3 regions of the Cobetia sp. BMC6 genome follow, and region 2 is predicted to be linked to each of the others. Evidence: predicted binding sites of a transcription regulator. Region 2 holds the regulator's gene; each other region holds the start of a gene.
The links. Region 2 encodes sigma-54, which starts transcription at its own class of promoters, with help from an activator protein. Its sites were predicted from a motif close to TGGCACNNNNNTTGCTNT; they were not measured.
Positions count from the first base shown of each region.

Region 1: the regulator sigma-54 is predicted to act here: its motif matches at 2,621-2,638, upstream of MKZ40_RS02285 (HAD-IIB family hydrolase).
Region 3: the regulator sigma-54 is predicted to act here: its motif matches at 4,124-4,141, upstream of MKZ40_RS10190 (amino acid ABC transporter substrate-binding protein).

Region 1 is NZ_JAKUMF010000001.1:525,309-532,417, reverse strand. Features, by position in the region: gene MKZ40_RS02295 (sugar phosphorylase) at 1-299, shown strand, start outside; gene MKZ40_RS02290 (glycosyl transferase) at 388-1,599, opposite strand; gene MKZ40_RS02285 (HAD-IIB family hydrolase) at 1,641-2,537, opposite strand; gene MKZ40_RS02280 (TRAP transporter large permease subunit) at 2,834-4,135, opposite strand; gene MKZ40_RS02275 (TRAP transporter small permease) at 4,135-4,779, opposite strand; gene MKZ40_RS02270 (TRAP transporter substrate-binding protein) at 4,958-6,022, opposite strand; gene MKZ40_RS02265 (FCD domain-containing protein) at 6,125-7,009, opposite strand.
Region 2 is NZ_JAKUMF010000002.1:110,948-118,056, reverse strand. Features, by position in the region: gene MKZ40_RS04725 (calcium/sodium antiporter) at 1-250, shown strand, start outside; gene MKZ40_RS04720 (KpsF/GutQ family sugar-phosphate isomerase) at 349-1,404, shown strand; gene MKZ40_RS04715 (HAD hydrolase family protein) at 1,533-2,102, shown strand; gene lptC (LPS export ABC transporter periplasmic protein LptC) at 2,102-2,785, shown strand; gene lptA (lipopolysaccharide transport periplasmic protein LptA) at 2,894-3,472, shown strand; gene lptB (LPS export ABC transporter ATP-binding protein) at 3,476-4,216, shown strand; gene MKZ40_RS04695 (RNA polymerase factor sigma-54) at 4,450-5,898, shown strand; gene raiA (ribosome-associated translation inhibitor RaiA) at 6,550-6,858, shown strand; gene MKZ40_RS04685 (PTS sugar transporter subunit IIA) at 6,868-7,109, shown strand, end outside.
Region 3 is NZ_JAKUMF010000004.1:147,271-154,379, reverse strand. Features, by position in the region: gene ribA (GTP cyclohydrolase II) at 56-691, opposite strand; gene hemE (uroporphyrinogen decarboxylase) at 1,015-2,112, shown strand; gene MKZ40_RS10200 (VanZ family protein) at 2,267-2,653, shown strand; gene speE (polyamine aminopropyltransferase) at 2,933-3,796, shown strand; gene MKZ40_RS10190 (amino acid ABC transporter substrate-binding protein) at 4,227-5,252, shown strand; gene MKZ40_RS10185 (amino acid ABC transporter permease) at 5,509-6,699, shown strand; gene MKZ40_RS10180 (amino acid ABC transporter permease) at 6,710-7,109, shown strand, end outside.

The DNA of each region.
Region 1 (7,109 bases), on a different contig from region 2:
TGGCACTGCGCCGCAACGAACCCTGCTTCCACCCGGATGCCGACCAGAATGTCTTCGATGTCGGCCCGGACTTCTTCGTCTTCGAGCGTGTCACCCATGAAGGGCGTCGCTTGCTGTTCGCTCTCAATGTCACCGATCAGCCGCGCGTGCTGCCGCTGCCGGAAAGCTGGCAAGGCGTCGCGCTGACCGACCATCTGTGCCACGACAAGGCCTACGATCCCACCATGGCCCGCCGCCCCTATCAGGCGGCCTGGCTGATGGAGCAAACCGTGCGCCCGCCGGCCATCGAGGTCGTCTGACGCCCGCGCTTCTTCCCTCTGCCCACGACAACGGGGCTGCCACTGGCAGCCCCGTTGTCGTGGGTCTCGCTGTTTCCCGCCGCGAGCGTTACTGGTTGTCCAGCTCCACCGCTTCGTGCATGCGCTCGAGCAGGTCCGGTACGGCTGACTGCACCCGGTTCCAGCTGGGGATGAAGGGCTTGTCGCGCGGATTGTCGAGGAAGGCGCTGCCGGCATCCATGATGTTGGAGGCGAACAGCTCCACCGCCGCTTCCTCGCTGTGGCGGTCCACCGTCAGACCATTCATGACGGCATCGTTGTAGTAGGTCTCGATCAGGTCCAGCGCGATACGGTAGTAGGTCGCCTTGATGGTGCGGAAGGTCTCGCCGTGCATCTCGACGCCCAGCGTGGCCAGCTTGCGATACATCGCCTTGGCGATATCCAGACTCATGCGATTCAAGCCGCCCAACGCATCTTCCGCGGACAGCGGCTGGTGCTTGTGATCATAGGCATCGGCGATGTCCACCTGACACAGGCGCTTGGTGGAATAGTTGCGGTGGACCTCGGACAGCACGCCGATCTCCAGCCCCCAGTCACTGGGAATGCGGATGTCCGCCAGCACATCGGTGCGCATCGAGAACTCGCCGGACAGCGGATAACGATAGCTGTCGAGATAATCCAGGTACGGCAGCGGGCCATAGACCTTCTTGAGCGCCCGGATCAACGGCGTGACCATCAGGCGTGCCACGCGGCCATTGAGCTTGCCCTGGGCGATGCGCGAGTAGTAGCCCTTGCAGAACTCGTAGTTGAACTGCGGATGGGCCACCGGGTAGATCAGCCGTGCCAGCAGGCCGCGGTCATAGGTGACGATATCGCAGTCATGCAGTGCCACTGCCTCGGCTATGCCCGAGGCCTGCACGTAGCCTGAGCAGTACCAGACATTGCGCCCCTTGCCGGCCTCCATCGGCGCCAGGCCATGCTCGGTCAGCTCCTCATCCAGTGCCCGCAGGCGCGGCCCGTCGTTCCAGAGGATGCGGTGATGCTGCGGCAGGTGTGAGAAGAACTCCTTGGCATGCTCGAACTGGTCACGGTCGGCGCGGTCCAGCCCGATCACGATCTCGCTGAGGTAGGGCACCTGGGCCAGCTCCTCGACGATATGCTTGAGGGCGGGACCTTCCAGCTCGGAATACAGCGACGGCAGAATCAGGCTCATCGGTCGCTTGCGGGAGAAGCGCATCAGGTCCGCTTCGAGATCTTCCACCGGACGATCGGTCAGGTTATGGAAGTTGGTGATGATGCCATTCTGGTAAAAATCGCTCATGTCAGCTCCTTGTCATGCCGAAGACACGCATCAGGCAGGCGTCAGGCGCCCAGACCTCTGGATGTCCATTCTTCCGGCTGGCCATTGGCCAGCCAGTGACGCAATCCCTCGACCCATCCCTGCGGTCCGGGGAGATTGGCGCGAAAACAGCGGCGTTCATCCGCCAGTTGCGGATGATCGGCAAGCTCCAGATCACGCTGTGAGGTATCACCGACGCCGGGAATCAGCACAGCGTTGTCGACGGCGGCCAGCAGCGGCAGGTCATTGGCGCCATCACCGAAGCCCAGCGTCCAGGGGCGCACCCGCTCGCAGAGCCGGTAGCGGGCAATCAGATAGCGCGCTGCCACGCCCTTGTCGCTGTCCCCGGTCACATGGTGGAAGCGCCCTCCACGTGTCAGCTTGAGGCCATGGCTGGCCAGACGCGCACGAAAGTCCTCGAGACGCTCCGGCGCGTCACGCCACACCAGCGGCTCACTGGCATCACGCAGTCCCGCCAGGGCCGCATCCTCCTCCCCCAGCCCCGTCAGCTCGCTGACTCTCGCCACCGACATCGAGGCGAAGCCCTCGAAGGCGAATTCCCCGCTCAGCTGATCCAGTACCGCGAGAATCCTGTCGCGGGACATCGCCACCGCGATACGACACAGGCCGTGTGCATCCGGGGCGCTGGCCGCTTCCAGCGGGTAGGCGCTCAGCCAATCGGCAGGCAGTGCCACTACGCCGCCGTTCTCGGCGATCCATGGCTGGCCCGCCAGGCCCAGAGAGTCCATCAGCGGCGCCAGTTCCGCCGCCGTCTTGGAGGTATTGGGGACGACCCAGACACCGCGCGCGCGCAGGCGGGTCAGCCAGCTGCGCGCCGGGCCCGGCGAGTAATCGTGGTGATCCAGCAGCGAGCCATCCAGATCGGTCAGCAACAACAGCGGTGCTTGAGTCTCTGACATGTGAACTCTCCTCGTGAAGTGCTGCAGCGTGTCGGGGGTCACCTCGACAGGATCTCGTGGCACCGGACAGGCATTGCAAGAGCATTGCAGGGAATGTGCCAAGATGGTGCATCTGCCATGACAGCCTGCCCACTCTCATCGTGGCTGTGTTTGTGTGTCCGCTCATTTGCACCATAAAAGAGCACAAAGCCTGCCTTGCATGATGTCACGCCTCATGGCGGCGCAAATCCAACGTCACCAACGACGACGCCCTCGCATCTGCGAGGGCGTCGAGTCTACGGCTAAGTCTATTGAGCCTAGACCAGCCACAGCGACAGTTGCGGCCACAGCAGCAACATCGCCAGCACGCACAGCTGGATGGCGATGAATGGCAGCAGCGAGACGAAGATATCCTTGAGACTGATGCCTTCCGGTGCCACGCCTTTCAGATAGAAGGCGGCAGGCCCGAAGGGGGGCGACAGGAAGGACACCTGCATGTTGACCGCGAACAGCACGCCGAACCATACCGGGTCGTAGCCGAGCTGCACGATGATCGGCACGAAGATCGGCAGTGTCAGCATTGCGATGCCGATCCAGTCGAGGAACAGCCCCAACAGCAGCAGGATCGCCATCATCACCATGATGATCGCCAGCGGCGGGATATCCAGGCCGAGGATCATGCTCGACACGAAGCGGTTGCCGCCCATCAGGTTGTAGACCCCGACCAGCGCCGCCGCGCCGATACCGATCCAGATGATCATGCCGCAGGTGTTCATGGTCTGGGACAGCGCGCGCTGCATCAGGGTGATGGAGAACTCACCGCGCAGCATCACCGCCACCAGCACGCCGAAGCTGCCCATCGCCGCGGCTTCGGTCACCGAGGCCACGCCACCGTAGATGGAGCCCAGCACCAGCCCCGCGATGACCGCCGGCACACCGATGGCCTTGAGCAGCTCACGCTTGCTCTGGAAGCTGGCGCGGCGCTCTTCCTCCGGCATTACCGGCCCCAGTGAAGGGTTGCGCAGACAGCGGATCAGCACGTAGATGATGTAGCTTGCCATCAGCACGATGGCCGGGGTGATCGCCGCGGTGAACAGGTCCGCGATCGACTGGTTGGCGATCAGGCCATAGATGATCAGCACGATGGAGGGTGGCATCATGGTGCCCAGCGAGCCGCCGGCACACACCACGCCGATGGCGATGTGCTTGTCATAGCCGAGCCTGAGCATCTGCGGCAGCGCCAGAATCCCCAGCAGCACGATCTCTCCGCCGATGATGCCGGACATCGCGGCGAGGAAGAACGCCACCACGATGGTCTGGATCGCCACGCCACCGGGCAGGCGCCCTGCCATCACGCGCATGGCATTGAACAGGTCCCTGGCGATCCCCGAGCGGTCCAGCAGCGAGGCCATCAGCACGAACATCGGCACCGCCACCAGCGAATACTCGGTGACGAAGCCATAGACACGACTGGTGACCAGCGGCAGCGCCATCGGACCGAACCAGCCGAAGGTGTAGGCCAGCGCGACCAGGCCGGTGACGAAGGCCAGCGGCAGGCCGGTGACCAGCAGCGCGAAGATGCCGCCGACCAGCAGCATCGTAGCCGTTGCGATATCCATCAGCGCAGCTCCTTGTGGTCAGCTGCGGCGCCGGGAGTGGCGTCGGAGGCGTCATGAGACTCACTGCCGCCCTCGGGCGGACGGGGCGAGAAGAAGGTCTGATAGAGATGCCACAGCGCCTGCAGGGTCATCACCGCCAGCGCGAACAGGATCACGCCCTTGGTCAGCGCCGGAAACGGCGGATTCCATGAGGTCCCGGAACGCTCCAGCTGCCACTCGCCCAGCGGACTGTGCGAGGCACGCCAGAACATCACCCAGCCCGCATAGCTCATCGCCAGACAGAAGACGAACGTCATCACGTCATTGAAGCAGTCCAGCACGTAGCGAAAGCGCGTGCCGACCAGGTCGTAGAGCACGCGCACGCGAATGTGGCGATTGTTGGCCAGTGCCGCCGGGCCGCCCAGCGCGAAGCTGGTCGCGACCAGGAAGATCACCGTCTCATGCACCCAGGAGGTCGGCGAATCGAGGCCATAGCGCATCACTACCTCGAACACGCTGATCGCCATCGCCAACAATACCAACCACGCCGCGGCGCGCGTGCCCTTGCCGACCAGACGGTCCAGCGGCGTGCGCGTGCCCAGATTCGGGTCGTGGTCATCCGACGCCTCGGGTAGCCCCGGCGACGCCACATCATGTTCTGCCATATCGAATTCCTTGCTGACTCGCTGCCTCAAGGAGAATCGGCGCGCCCAGTGAGCACGCCGACCTTGATCTCCCGCGTCTTTATCGTTCTGCCACCTCGTGGCTGACAGAGTGGCTATCCGCGTGGCTAGCTGACTGGCGCCACACGGCAGCTGGCGCCCATCCCGCGCGCCAGCGGGCTCACATCAGGTTGCGGTCGGTCAGGAAGCTGACCACGGACTCGTAGACCTTGCCGGTCAGCTCATTCTTCTCGGCCCACACCTTCCACTCCTGCTGAGCGATGCGACGGAACTTGGCGCGCTCCTCCGGCGCCATGTCGATCACCTCGATATCCGGATTGGCACGCGCCGCGCTCACCGCCTTGATGTCACGCGCCTTGAGGGTGAAGACCATGTCGTAGGCCATCGCGTCGGTGGCGGTCTCCATGATCGCCTTGAGATCCGCCGGCAGGCCGTCCCAGATGCCCTTGTTCATCGACACCGCCACCATCGGCAACGAGTGGAAGCCCGGATAGGACGGGTACTTGGCGAAGCTGTGCAGGCCCTGGTCATCATTGGTGGCGAAGACGGTGTAATCCGCCGCGTCGATCACGCCCTTCTCCAGGCCGGTGTAGACCTCGGAGCCCGGCAGGTTGACGGGTGCCGCGCCGGCCTTCTGGAAGATGTTGTAGACCATGCCTTCCGGCGCACGCACCTTGAGGCCCTTGAGGTCATCGACGGTGCGTACCGGCTTCTTGGAGACGAAGGACTCAAGCCCGGTGGCGCCCGCGCCGATCAGGTGCACGCCGTAGGGCTCGACCAGCTCGTTGTAGAGCTCCTCACCGCCGCCGTGCTGCATGTACTCGAGATATTCCAGCGGGTCACCCCAGGCACCCACCAGGTTGCCCAGCATGCCGAAGGCCGGATTCTGGCCCGAGAAGTAGGACGGATCGGTCAGGTGGCCCTGCAGGATGCCGGCGCTGACGGCGTCCAGCGTCTGGTTGGCCTGCACCACGGCATTGACCGGCAGGATCTCGATGGCGATGCGGCCATCCGACATGGTCTTGATGCTGTCAGCCCAGGCCTTCTTGACCTCGAACTGCGGCTCCCCCGCCGTCTCGGAGGTCTGGAAGGTCCATTCGTATTCGGCCGCCCAGCTCGGTGTGGCGATCAGCGTGGCGGCCACGGCGGTGGACAGGGCCAGCGCCTTGAGCGTGACACGGGCGGGAGCGGCAGTGGTGAGCGGTGAGGTAGTGGAACGCGGCATGGTGAAACTCCTGGCTTGTTGTTATGACGTGTTATGACGTTCTGTGGTCAATGGAAGACGTGCAGACACTTTCCGGCGTGGCGAAACGCCGCGAGGTGCCGTTCACTCGCTTGACAGCGGTGCAGACAGGCTGGGCAGCTGGCCGAAGCGGCGCAGCAGCTCCAGCGGTTCCTGGGCGCGCCCGGCAGGATGGCTGCCTTCAGGGCCTGCAGGCATGGCCAGTCCGAGGTCCTGGCCGGTGCGGTCCAGCACATGCAGGGTCGCGGCGTGGGCGGCATCGGGCTGGCGCAGACGAATCGCTTCCATCACCGCGCGATGGCGGCCGAGGCTGTCACCCAGCTCCGAGGCATTGTGATTGGAGGTCGCCACCAGCAGGCTGGTCGACGGCTTGAGCACATGGCCAAGCTGCGCCCAGATGACGTTGTGGGTCGCGGCGAAGATGGCGTCGTGGAAGGCGATATCGGCGCGGTCGAACTCCTCCATGGCGCTGCCACCATGCACCGCTGCGGCCATGCCGTCATAGGCCTGCTCGATGGCGGACAGGTCCTGGGCGGTGGCCTCGGTGGCCGCCAGGGCGGCGACGAAGGGTTCGATGGAGATGCGGAAGGCGTAGATGTCCCGCGCCAGCTGCGGATGCGGCATCGCGTAGCGTGTCATCCAGCCGGTCACGCGCGGATCGAGCAGATGCCACTCGCTGAGCGGATTGACGCGGGTGCCCTGGCCGGTGGTGCGGGTGAGAATCCCGGCATTGACCAGGCTCTGGATCGCGGTGCGCACGGTGGCGCGGCTCTGGGCGTGCTGATCGCACAGGTCCAGCTCACGAGGAATCAGGCTGCCCGGCGGGTAGCGATTCTCGAAGATGGCCTGCGCCAGCCATTCGGCGACATCGACACGCGCGGTCGAGGTGTCGCCGGGTGAGGCAGACGTTCCAGAAGAGGCATTGGCGCGCGGGCTGCCGCCAGCGGCACTCGTGGGGGGCGTGGTCATGATCGAACGTTCCTTGATGGCGTGGCGCGTCATTTGTAGCTCGCGTACATCCTTCACGGGATGCATCGCGGCGCGCTCTTGTCCGTCAAGGAATAGCCCA
Region 2 (7,109 bases):
CGGCAACGTCATCGGCTCCAACCTGTTCAACATCCTTGCCGTGCTGCCCGTGCCGGGCCTGCTGGCGCCGGGTCCGGTGGATGGCAGCGCCATCAGCCGTGACTATCCGGTGATGCTGGGGCTGACGCTGCTGCTGGCCGCGTTGCTCATCTGGCAGCGCCGTGGGCGCATCGGCCGTGGCCCGGGTGTTATCCTGCTCGCCGGCTATCTGGCCTACACGGCCTGGCTTGCCATCAGCCTGACTCGCTGACGGCAGCGTCTTCATCATCGTTTGCCACGCCGCCGCGCGGGATACACGCCCTTTCCGCGCGGCCTGAGCCCTGGCCAACCACAGGCAACAATTCGATCATGACAGAGCCTTCCAGCACTCCACACGCCACCGCACCTGGCGCCTCAGCATCCAGCCAGTCCGCCGCCGCTGATGAGACTCCGGCCAGCCAGGCGGATTTTCGCGCCAGCGCCCGTCGCACCTTCGCCATCGAAGAGGCGGCCATCGCCGCGCTCGAAAGCCATCTCGATGACGACTTCGACCGCGCCTGTCAGCTGATGCTCGCCACCAAGGGCCGCGTCATCGTGACCGGCATGGGCAAATCCGGCCATGTCGCCAGCAAGATCGCCGCCACCCTGGCCAGCACCGGCACCCCGGCCTTCTTCGTCCACCCCGGTGAAGCCAGCCATGGCGACCTGGGCATGATCACGCCGGCCGATGTGGTACTGGCGCTGTCCAACTCCGGAGAGACCGCCGAAGTCACTGCGCTGCTGCCGCTCTTGAAGCGCATGGGCACCCCGCTGGTCTCGATGACCGGCAAACCCGGCTCGACCCTGGCGCGTGATGCCGAGGCGCATCTGGACACCAGCGTTGCCCAGGAAGCCTGTCCGCTGAACCTGGCACCCACCGCCTCGACCACCGCTGCGCTGGTGATGGGCGACGCCCTGGCAGTGGCACTGCTGGAGGCCCGCGGATTCACTGCCGAGGAATTCGCCCTTTCCCACCCGGGCGGCAGCCTGGGTCGCCGCCTGCTGCTGCGAGTCCAGGACGTGATGCATCATGGCGACGCCCTGCCGCGCGTGGCACTCGGCAGCCCGCTGCGCGATGCGCTGCTCGAGATCACACGTCAAGGCATGGGCTTCACCTGCGTGATCGATGGTGACGACCACCTGGTCGGCGTCTATACCGATGGTGACCTGCGCCGCACACTCGACCAGCACGGCGATCTGCGCGCGCTGAAGGTCGATGATGTCATGACCCGCGGCGGCAAGACCGTGCGTGCCAGCATGCTGGCTGCCGAAGCGGTGCGTATCATGGAAGAAAACCGCATCAGCGTTCTGGTAGTCTGTGACGAGGATGAGCACCCCATCGGAGCCATCCATATGCACGGCCTGCTGGCCAGCGGCGTGATCTGAACTCCCGCGGGCGTTCGCTGTCTCTGTTCGACGGCAGATCGTCCCGACAGTAGACGCTACCGCTCAACGCCCATCAGCGCCGTTCACAGGACAGCGTCAAGCATGCACGGAGTGCGAGGAGAAAGACCATGAGCGACACGAATTCCCTGAGCGAAGAATATCCGCAGGACATCATCGACCGCGCACGCCGCGTGCGCCTGCTGGCGCTGGATGTCGATGGCGTGCTCACCGACAACCGCCTGCACTACGATGCCAACGGTGTCGAGACCAAGTCCTTCCACGTCCAGGATGGCCATGGCCTCAAGCTGGTGCTGCGCAGTGGCGTTCGCGTCGCGCTGATCACCGGCCGCAGCTCACCGATGGTCGAGCGTCGCGCCAAGGAATTGGGCATTCAGGATGTCATCCAGGGCCGTGAAGACAAGCTGGTCGCGCTGACCGACCTGTGCCGCGAGCACGGGATCGAGCTGGAAGAGGTCGCCTATTGTGGCGATGACCTGCCGGACCGCGAGGCCATTCGTCGTGTCGGTCTCGGCGTCAGCGTGCCCAACGCCATGGCCTACGTGATGAGCGAGGCCAACTGGGTCACCTCACGCCAGGGCGGCGATGGCGCCGTACGCGAGCTCTGTGATCTGCTGCTCAAGGCACAGGGCCACTGGGCCTCGGTGCTGGATACCTACCTGCAGGAGTCGCGCCCCTGATGTTACGTCTGCCCCGCCCTTCTCCGCGTCTCTGGCTGATGCTGCTGTTGCTGCTCGTCGGTGGCGTGCTGGCGCTGATCGAGCAGCGCAACAGCCTGGAATCGACCGTCAATGTCGAGGTCGACAGCAGTGAGCCGGATTACTATCTCGACGGGGCAGACATGACACGCTTCGATGCGCGCGGCGTGGCGATCCAGTCCATGAGCTCGCCGCATATCGAGCATACGCCAGGCGATGACGTGACCCGGGCGCAGACCCCGAAGATTCGCACCAACGACAGTGAAGACCGCCGCTGGTATGCCACGGGGGACAGTGGCGTGTTGAGCGCCGGCGGCGACACCTTCACTCTCGAGGGCAATGCCAGACTGCGCCAGCCCGATGACCGCTGGACCCTCGATACCGATGTTCTGCACTACAGCCGTGATCAGAATCGCGCCTGGAGTGACGTGCCGGTCGTGATCACCCAGAATGGCCAGCATGTCGAAAGCGACAGCTTCAGCGCCGACCTCTCCCGGGATTCCGCCGTGCTGCAGGGCCGCGTGCGCAGCGTCCTGCAACCCGGCACGGGCCAGAGCGAGGCCAGCAAGGAAGCCGAGCGCATCGACTCGGGCACCGACAGCACCACTACCGATGACGGGCGCATCAACAGCACCTTCGAGGCAGCGCCTGCCAGCGGTGAATGAACCTGCCGGGCTGGCCGTCGCGCCATGACCCGCGCCGCAACACCTTCTTCCCTGCCGCTCGATGGCATCATTGCTCGGGCGGCGACCCCGTCATGCCAAGGAGCCACCATGACCTCCCCGACTCGCAAGCCCTTGACGGCCTGTCGCCAGACCCTCAACAGCGGTGTCATGGCGCTCTGCCTGGCACTGGGCATGTCCACCTTCGCCCCGGCCTCCATGGCGCTGGACAGCGATGCCAGCCAGCCGATCAACATCGCCGCGGACGCCCTGTCTCTCGATGACAAGGCCGGCACAGCCACCTACACCGGCCAGGTGGAGATGCGCCAGGGCAGCATGAAGCTCGATGCCAGCCGCGTCGATATCAGCCGCGCCGGCAGCGGCGAGATCTCGCTGGTCAAGGCCACCGGCAAGCGTGCCTACCTGGAACAGCAACCCGCACCCGACGAGAAGCTGGTCAAGGGCTGGGCCGACACCATCCGCTATCATGCGCTGGAGCGCCGCGTGGAGCTGGTCGGCAATGCGCGTCTCGAGAAAGGCGATGACACCTTCGAAGGCGGCTACGTGGAGTATTTCCTCGACAAGCGCCAGGTGAACGCCAACAACAGCAAGACGGCACAGCAGACCGAAGGCGGTCGCGTACACATGACTTTGACGCCGCGCGGCGCCAATGCCAGCAAGGAAAACTGAGTCATGACTGCTGCTACCCCGCGTACGCTGAGCGCTCGCCATCTGGCCAAGGCCTACAAGGGCCGCAAGGTGGTCAAGGACATCTCGCTTGAGATCCGCCAGGGTGACATCGTCGGCCTGCTGGGCCCCAACGGCGCCGGCAAGACGACCTCGTTCTACATGATCGTCGGGCTGGTGCGCGCCGATGCCGGCAACGTCTCCATCGACGACAAGGACCTTTCCGCTGCCGCCATGCATCAACGCGCACGCGCCGGCATCGGTTATCTGCCGCAGGAGGCGTCGATCTTCCGCAAGCTGTCGGTGGCCGACAACATCATGGCGATTCTGGAAACCCGCAAGGATCTGGATCGCAATGGCCGCAAGGCACGTCTTGAAGAGTTGCTCGAGGAATTCAGCATCACGCATATTCGTGCCAGTGCCGGCATGAGCCTGTCCGGCGGGGAGCGTCGTCGGGTCGAGATTGCCCGTGCACTGGCCACCGAGCCGGACTTCGTACTGCTCGATGAGCCCTTCGCCGGCGTCGACCCCATCTCGGTGGGCGAGATCAAGAGCATCGTGCGTCAACTGCGTGACCGTGGCATCGGCGTGCTGATCACCGACCACAACGTGCGCGAGACACTCGATATCTGTGACACCGCCTATATCGTCGGCGATGGTCAGATCATCGCTCACGGTGACGCGGACTCCATCCTGGCCAACCAGCAGGTACGCGACGTCTACCTGGGCCACGAGTTCACGCTCTAGGGCCAGCGGATGCGCTGAGCCCTCCCACGGCGAAAGCTTCATAAGCCGCTGCGTGATTTTATCGCGTAGCGGCTTTTTCATGTCTGACATCAGGCGCATGCATGACGTCCATACCACCTTGGTGTAAACATGGCATGCAAGTTGCTTGAATATTCACTGCAACCACTTGTCAGTGGCCCGAGTCACGGTATAGCGTAGTAAGCACGTTCCTTTGCCGTGAATTGACTGACTCCATGAAACCCACCCTGCAACTCCGCCTCGGCACCTCGCTGACCATGACGCCGCAGCTTCAGCAAGCGATCCAGCTGCTGCAGCTGTCGACGCTCGACCTGCGTCAGGAGATTCAGCAAGCCCTCGAGTCCAACCCCATGTTGGAGCTCGACGAGGACTACGAGTCGCTGGATGTCATAGAGACACAGGATACGAGCGAGATTTCCACTGCCGACTCCTCGAGCGAGATTCCCGAGGAATACCCCCTCGACAGTGACTGGTCGGACCTCTACCAGGACCACGCCGGTAGCCTGACCAGCTCCGGCAGTGGCAGCGGGAGCGAAGAAGGGCCGGACTTCGATCGCAATACCAGCGTCGAGAGCCTGCAGGACCACCTGCGCTGGCAGCTGGCGATGACCGACCTCGATGGCCGTGAACGCCAGATGGCGGAGAGCCTGATCGATGCCGTCGACGGTGCCGGTTACCTGAGCCTGTCACTCGATGAGCTGGTCGATGGTCTGCGCGGCCAGGGCCTGCCCGGCCTCAAGGCCTCCGAGCTCGAGCAGGTACTGCTGCGTCTGCAGCAGTTCGACCCGACCGGCGTCTTCGCCCGCGACCTGCGCGAGTGCCTGCTGCTGCAACTGGCGCTGCTGCCGGATGATCTGCCGCTGCTGGCGCAGGCGCGTCGCCTGGTACGTCAATTCCTCGAGGCACTGGGCAACGATGATCGCAAGCTGCTCAAGCGCCGACTGAGCCTTGACGATGACGAGCTGGATCACGTCATCCGCCTGGTGCGCGCGCTCGATCCGCGTCCGGCATCCGCCTGGGGCGAGCCCGCCAGCGATTACGTGATCCCTGATCTACTGGTGCGTCATACCCGCCACGGCTGGCAGGTCGAGCTCAACCCGGAAGCGCTGCCCAAGCTGCGCATCCAGCCGGAATACGCCGCACTGATCAAGCGTGCCGACAAGTCCGCCGACAACACCTTCCTCAAGGACAACCTGCAGGAAGCGCGCTGGCTGATGAAGAGCCTGTCATCACGCAATGACACCCTGCTCAAGGTCGGCCGCGAGATCATGGCGCGCCAGATCGACTTCCTCGAGCAAGGCGAGGAAGGCATGAAGCCACTGATTCTGGCCAACATCGCCGAAGTGGTCGAGATGCACGAATCGACCATCTCGCGGGTCACGACCCAGAAATACATCCACACCCCGCGCGGCGTCTTCGAGCTCAAGTTCTTCTTCTCGAGCCAGGTCGGTGGCAGCGGCAGTGGCGACGCCCACTCAAGCACCGCCATTCGTGCCCGCATCCGCAAGCTGATTGCGGAAGAGCCGGCTCGCAAGCCTCTCTCCGACTCACGCCTGGTCGACCTGCTCGCCAGCGATGGCATCGAGGTCGCACGCCGTACCGTGGCCAAGTATCGCGAAGCGATGGGCATCCCATCCTCCAGCGAGCGCAAGCGTCTGGCCTGATGTGTCATCTGCGGCTGCCATGCGCCTGGTCTCCCTCCTATCATGGCCGTTGCCGCCAACCTCAAACGCTGGTTTTCTCTCTCACCAGCCTCTGACATTACTGACACCGGCGCGCCTGTCGCGCGCCCTGTCATTCCGTCAACCGCTCGTCAATGGCCCATCATGGCGCGCAGGATGATGGCAAAAATCCATCATTCCGGCTGCATCATTTACCGTCAATCGCATGTTTTTAAAGTCACTTTTAGCCGTATTGCACCGGGATGTCACTCGGTGATCCTTCCGGCACGCTGCTTGCTCCACGCAACCCAAGCGCCTGAAAGGCGGCGTACATGCAGGGATTGGCGACGAAAACCCGTCTTCTTGCGCGCCTTTCATGCACCACCCTTCAAGCGTGACCTTGAAGTCCATTCCGTTACCCCTCACTGAGTTGAAGACAAGCACTGAGCCACGATGCAGCGCAGCGTTGATCTTTGCGCAAAGCTTGGGCATTGTCGGTACAGACGCTCACGACATCTGACGCCGCTGGCAAGGGCGCGAAAACATCGCCAGACGGTGGTCGTCAAGCCTGTTGCAGAGCGTCCGATCAGGGTTTGCTCGTAGTCAAAAAGGGTTACAATTGAATGGCAACCCGCTGGATAAAGGAGCGTGTCCATGCAAGTGAATATCACCGGGCATCATGTGGAACTTACCGATCCTCTCCGCGATTACGTCAACGAGAAGCTCGCTCGCCTCGAACGGCATTACGACAACATCACCAATGTTCAGGTGACACTGTCGATCGAGAAGGAGCGCCAGCAGGCTGCCTGCACCTTGCACGCAGCAGGCGCTGACCTCCACGCCCTGGCAGAAGACCCCAACATGTACGCTGCCATCGACGCGCTCGCCGACAAGCTGGATCGCCAGCTGGTCAAACACAAGGAAAAGTCCCAGGCTCGTGCTCAGGGCACCGGGACCCGTTGACCTTCAGCCATGACACTTGATCAGATCCTTCCCCCCGAGCGCACCCTTTACGGTGTCCCCGGGGGGAGCAAGAAGCGGGTGCTTGAATTCTTCAGCACCTTCATCGCACAGAACATTCCCAGCCTGGATAGCCAGGAAGTCTTCTCGCGCCTGATCGGGCGCGAGAGACTGGGGTCGACCGGCATCGGCCACGGTGTGGCCGTGCCCCATGCACGCAGCCCGCATTGCAAGACACCAATCGCTGCGTTTCT
Region 3 (7,109 bases), on a different contig from region 2:
CCAGTCATCTGCCTATAAAGGAAGGGGGAGCCAATCAGGCTCCCCCCGCGCGTGGCTACTCGCTGCGCTCGATATCTACGTCGCTTGCCTGGGTGAAATCATCCAGTGCCATCATGTGGCCCAGCTTGCCCGCCTTGGTCGAGAGATAGTGCTCGTTGTGCGGATTCAGGCCGGTGGTGATCGGCTGGCGCTCACTGATGGTGACACCATCACGGGTCAGGGCATCGACCTTGCGCGGGTTGTTGGTCATCAGCTTGAGCGTGCTGACGCCGAGATGCTCCAGCATCGGCACACAGATATCATAGCGGCGCATGTCAGCCCCGAAGCCGAGGCGCTCATTGGCCTCGACGGTATCGGCGCCGCCATCCTGCAGCTCATAGGCGCGAATCTTGTTGAGCAGACCGATACCGCGGCCCTCCTGGCGTAGATAGAGCAACACGCCGCGGCCTTCGGCGGCAATGCGCTTGAGCGCTTCCTGCAGCTGATAGCCGCAGTCACAGCGCATCGAGAAGAGGGCGTCGCCGGTCAGGCACTCGGAATGCACGCGGCCCAGCACCGGCGCGCCGTCATCGATGTCGCCCAGGGTCAGGGCGATGTGGTCCTTGCCGGTGGTCTCATCCTCGAAACCGTGCATGGTGAAGGTCGCCCAGGGCGTTGGCAGCCGCGAGGCGGCGATGAATCGAATGGTCACTGTTCACCTCGAACGCCCGGACAATCGCCGGGCTGAAAAAGCGCGGGCATGCGGCAGTCCGGCAATGTCTCGATGAGTCGCTCGAGATACCTGCGGCCAGCATGCAGTCATGTGGCGAGTTTACCAGTCTGTGGCCGATGACTCATCGCTCTGTATGGAAAAGCGTTGTTGCCGCCACCACCACAATGGCCGGATGACGCCAGCAAAGGGACTATAAGGTGGGGCGATTTGCCAATGTATTTGTTGCATCACCACGATGGGCGGGATTTTTCTCAGGCTCTGATAGAATGCCGAGACATTCCCCGAGCTGATGTGTGATTCCGATGACCTTGAAGAATGATCGCTTCCTGCGCGCGCTGGCCCGTCAGCCGGTCGACCGTACTCCCGTCTGGATGATGCGCCAGGCTGGCCGCTATCTGCCGGAATATCGCGAAGTCCGTGGTCAGGCCGGTGGCTTCATGGACCTGTGCATGGACACCGCGCGTGCCTGCGAGGTGACGCTGCAGCCGCTGGAGCGCTTCCCGCTGGATGCCGCCATCCTGTTCTCCGACATCCTGACCATCCCGGATGCCATGGGGCTGGGCCTTTACTTCGAGACTGGCGAAGGCCCGAAATTCCGCAAGACAGTGCGGACTGCCGAGGAAATCGCGGCGCTGAGCGTGCCGAATGTCGAGCGTGATCTCGACTACGTCATGCGTGCCGTGTCCACCATCCGCCGTGAGCTGAACGGTCGCGTGCCGCTGATCGGTTTCTCCGGCAGCCCGTGGACACTGGCTACCTATATGGTCGAGGGCGGTTCCAGCAAGGACTTCCGTCACGTGAAGGGCCTGATGTATTCCAATCCGGAAGCCATGCATCAGCTGCTCGACACCCTGGCGCAGGCCGTTACCGACTACCTGAATGCCCAGATTGCTGCGGGTGCTCAGGCGGTGCAGATCTTCGATACCTGGGGCGGCACCCTGTCCACGCCGGCCTACCTCGAGTTCTCGCTGCGCTACATGGAGCAGATCGTCGCCGGCCTCAAGCCGGACAGCGAAGGCAACCGTGTGCCGGTGATCCTGTTCACCAAGAATGGTGGCCAATGGCTCGAGCACATCGCCGCCACCGGCTGTGATGCCGTCGGCCTCGACTGGACCACCGAGATGTCCAATGCGCGTGAGCGTGTCGGCCACCGTGTGGCCCTGCAGGGCAACCTGGACCCGAATGCGCTGTTCGGTACGCCGGCCGCCATTCGTGCCGAAGTCGGGCGTATCCTCGACAGCTACGGCCAGGGGCCGGGCCATATCTTCAATCTGGGTCACGGCATCAGCCAGTTCACCGACCCGGGTAACGTCAATGCCCTGATGGATGCGCTGCACGAGCTGAGCCCGGCCTACCATCAGGATGACGCCGCCAATGCGACACCGGTTGCCCGCGGTTGATGGGGATGCCCTTAATGGTCTTTTCTGCTGTCACCCCTGTAGCTGCCTGTAGAAGGTGGCAAGCAGCAGGGCTGCCAGCAGAAGGGCGCCGGGCAGTGCACCCGGCGCCATGGCAGGCCGGGCACCGCGATGGCCGCAAAGCGGGGGCGTCAGCGTGACGCCGGTCGAGCAGCGTCTCATCCCGCGCCGCGGTTGGGCCCTCGTGGCGCTGCTGTGTCTGTTGCTGATCCTGTTCGGCACGCTCTCCCCGGGCGTGCCGCATCCGGAGCAGACCTTCCCCTGGGACAAGCTGCAGCATTTCTCTGCCTTCGCGTTGCTGGCGCTGACTACGCGGCTGGCGGGCTTGACCAGCTTGATCATCCTGCCGGTCCTGCTGCTGCTGGGCGTCGCCATCGAATGTCTGCAGCTGGCGATCCCCTATCGCGGCGCTGAAGTACTGGATGCGCTGGCGGACCTCGCCGGCATCCTCATCGGGCTGGGAGTGTTTCAGGGCGTCAGGCTGATTCTCCATCTGGCCCGCCTCGGCCCGGCCTCTCGCTGAGCCTCTCCCCCGGGCCGCGTGTCACCGATACGCGGCCTGACTGAAATTGTCATGCATCAACACTTTCCACTCCGCCCGTCTTTGGCTATGGTGCAGCGCCTGCGCCATGTTGGCGCTTGCCCGGCATGTAACGCATCACGACACGTGATCGTCATGCGGGCCGTGAACTGCCGGCTTGATGCTGGCGCAGTGCTGGTTGGCGCAATTTCCGATGGCCATCGTGCCGTCTCTATCCATACCTTGATATCCCGTCTGTGATATCCAATGCGAGGGTCCCCCATGACCGAACGTCTCGATGGCTCCTGGTTTACCGAAATCTTCGATCGCCACGGCAGCGCCTTCTCGCTCAAGGTCAGCCACAAGCTGCATGACGAGCAGACTCCTTATCAGCATCTCGAAGTCTATGCCACCGAGACCTACGGCAATCTGATGGTGCTGGACGGCTGCGTGATGCTGACTGACCGTGACAACTTCCTCTATCACGAGATGATGTCGCATCCGGCGCTGTTCGCTCATGCAGACCCCAAGCGTGTCGTCATCATCGGCGGTGGCGATTGCGGGACCCTGCGTGAGGTGCTCAAGCACCCGGGCGTGGAGAAGGTCACCCAGATCGATATCGATCCGGCGGTCACGCGTGCCTCCGAGCAATTCTTCCCGGCGCTGGTCGAGTCCAATGACGACCCGCGCGCCGAGCTGCTGTTCGAGGATGGCGTCAAGTGGGTCGACAACTGCCCGGACGAGAGCATCGATGTGCTGATCGTCGATTCCACCGATCCGGTCGGCCCGGCGGAAGGTCTGTTCAAGACCGACTTCCTCAAGCGTTGCCATCGTATCCTCAAGCAGGGCGGCCTGATGGTGCAGCAGAGCGAGTCTCCGCTCTATCACACCGATTCCATCATCAAGGACCTGCGCAACGACATGGGCGAAGCGGGCTTTGATAGCGTCGCGACCCTGCCGTTCCCGCAGCCGGTGTATCCGTCCGGCTGGTGGAGCTGCACCCTGGCGGGCAAGGGCTGTGATGTGAAGTCCTTCCGCGAGGAAGACGCCGCTGCCGCCACCTTCGCGCGTGACTTCTATACCGTCGAAGCCCATCGCGCCGCCCTGGTGCTACCGCCCTTCATGCAGCGCCTGCTGGAGAAGTGATCCGCATGCACCTTGCGGTGGCAAGCAAGCCCCATCAGGCACGAAAACGTGACTGATGGGATGAACAAGCGTTGAGTCAGACAGACCGAGACATTGGTCGCAATCTGACACTCGCGCTACATCGCTGCACCGCCAACGGCCGTTTCGCAATGAAACGGCCGTTTTTATTTTGCACCGATATGAGGCGAACTGGTCCCACCATGAGCCTAACTGAGCGCCATTCGTGCGGAATGATCCGCCGCCCCACCCCGAGGATTTGGCCTATATCACTGGGCTTCAATGCTTTTTTCAGCGTTGAACGCAGCGGATCACGCGACAGGCGGAAATTGGAACGCGGCTTGCTATTGTCGATAGGTGCCATGCAATGCATTGCACCACTTCTGACTCGAGGCTGATCGAGCGGACTCCAGACTTTCGCGAGGGAATCACGATGCATAACAACAAGAAGCCACTGCTGATCGCTAGCGCCGCTGTCCTGGCCGCCTCCATGGCGACAGGCGCCAGTGCCGCGACCCTGGATAGCGTCAAGGAAAAGGGCTTTGTCCAGTGTGGCGTCAGCACCGGCTTGCCGGGCTTCTCGGCACCGGATGACGCCGGTAACTGGCAGGGCCTCGATGTCGACGTCTGCCGCGGCGTCGCGGCAGCCGTGCTGGGCGATGCCAGCAAGGTGCGCTATGTACCGCTGACGGCCAAGGAGCGTTTCACCGCGCTGCAGTCCGGCGAGATTGATGTCCTGTCCCGCAACACCACCTGGACGGCGACCCGTGACACCTCACTGGGCCTCAACTTCGCTGGCGTGAACTATTACGACGGTCAGGGCTTCATGGTCAGCAAGGACCTGGGCGTCTCCAGTGCCAAGGAACTGGACGGCGCGGCAGTCTGCATCCAGTCCGGTACCACCACCGAGCTGAACCTGGCGGACTACTTCCGCCTCAACGACATGTCCTTCGAACCGGTCGTCTTCGATACCTCCGATCAGACCGTCAAGGGCTTTGAGGCTGGCCGTTGTGATGTTCTGACCTCCGACCAGTCCCAGCTCTACGCGCTGCGTATCAAGCTCTCCGATCCGGCGTCCGCGATGGTGCTGCCGGAAGTCATCTCCAAGGAACCGCTGGGCCCCGTCGTCCGTCAGGGCGATGACCAGTGGTTCAACATCGTCAAATGGACCCTGTTCGCGCAGATCAATGCCGAGGAGATGGGGCTGACCTCCGACAACATCGAAGAGAAGAAGGCAGATACCAACCCGAACGTCGCGCGTCTGGTCGGTGCCGATGGCAACTACGGCGAAGCCATGGGGCTGCCGGCTGACTGGGCCTACCAGGTCATCAAGCAGGTCGGTAACTACGGCCAGATGTTCGAGCGCAATGTGGGTACCGGCTCCGCACTGGGTATCGAGCGTGGCTTGAACGCACTGTGGACCGATGGCGGCGTCCAGTACGCCCCGCCGGTTCGCTGATGCGCGGGCTCGCCCTGTACTGCGGGTGGGCCTTGCCCCTCATGACAGGCTGAGCAAGGACGCTGGCCAGGGGAAGTGAGCGTCTTGCTCCACTTCCTCTGGCCAGCGTCATGTGGGCCCCCAGTTGATGAGGCCTGGCCTGTGAGGCCCAGCCTGTTCCTCGTGACCCATTCATCGAGTGCCGAGAGATAACTGACCTGCCGTTCGATAGGACGGCAGGCGGAAGTCGCATAGCTTTCCGGCGGAGATTGCCTGTATGACACAACCTGCTTCTCGCCCGCCGGCCACGGTCAAGCCGCCATTCTGGCGTGACCCGGCCAAGCGGGCACTGATCTTCCAGCTATTGATGCTGGCAGGCGTGTTCGGTGTGTTGGCGATCATCGTCAGCAATACCCTGACCAACCTCGAAAGCCGTGGCATCACCACCGGCTTTGCCTTTCTGGACAACACCGCAGGCTTTGGCATCCTGCAGAGCCTGATCGACTATTCCGAGCAATCCACCTATGGCGATACCTTCATCGTCGGCCTGCTCAATACCTTGTTGATATCCGCACTGGGTGTCATTGCCGCGACCGTGATCGGCTTCATCATGGGGGTCGCGCGTCTGTCCCCCAACTGGCTGATCTCGCGACTGGCGGCGGTCTATATCGAAGTCTTCCGCAACATCCCGCTGCTGCTGCAGATCTTCTTCTGGTATTTCGCCGTTTTGAGAACCCTGCCGAGTCCGCGTGGCTCGCTGTCGCTGGGCGAGGCATTCTTCCTCAACGTGCGTGGTCTGTTCGTGCCGGCCCCCATCACCTCCAGCGGTTTCTCGGTGGTGATCGCCGTGTTCGTGCTGGCCATCGTCGCCAGCGGCATCTTCAGCTACTGGAACCGACAGCGGCAGGCACGTACCGGTCAGCGCCTGCCGGCGGGCTGGATCTCGCTCGGTCTGATCATCGTGGCGCCGCTGCTGGCCTACTTCGCGATGGGCATGCCGCTGAGCTGGGAGCTGCCGGAACTCAAGGGGTTCAACTTCCGTGGCGGCATCACGGTCGTTCCCGAGTTCCTCGCCCTGTGGGTCGCGCTGTCGGTCTATACCGCAGCCTTCATCGCCGAGATCGTGCGTTCCGGCATCGAAGCGGTACCGCACGGCCAGACCGAAGCCTCACGGGCGTTGTCGCTGTCCGGTGGCATGACACTGCGTCTGGTGGTGGTGCCGCAGGCGCTGCGCGTCATCATCCCGCCGCTGACCAGCCAGTACCTGAACCTGATCAAGAACTCGTCGCTGGCCACGGCCATCGGCTACCCCGATCTGGTCTCGGTCTTCGCGGGTACCACGCTCAACCAGACCGGTCAGGCCATCGAGGTGATCGCCATGACGATGCTGGTCTATCTGACCATCAGTCTGCTGGTCTCCATGTTCATGAACTGGTTCAACGCCCGCATGGCGTTGGTCGAGCGCTGAGGGTCTGCCCATGTCGATTGAAAAGACCCTGTCACGGGTCACCGAGAAGATGATCGATTCCCGTCCGGCGCCGAGCGACAGCATCGGCGCGGTGGCCTGGCTGCGAGCCAATCTGTTCGCCGGACCGATCAATACATTGTTCACGCTGTTCGCGCTGTATCTGGTCTACCTGCTGGTGGTGCCCAGCCTGCAATGGGCGCTGATCGATGCCAGCTGGAGCGGTACCTCACGAGAGGACTGCACGGGGGAGGGCGCCTGCTGGGTGTTCATCAGTGCGCGTCTCGATCAGTTCATCTACGGCTTCTACCCGAGTGAGGAAACCTGGCGGGTCGATATCGTCTTCGCCGTCTTTGCGGCTCTGATCGCCTGGCTGGCGATTCCGAAGCTGCCGGCCAAGGGCTGGGTCGCCA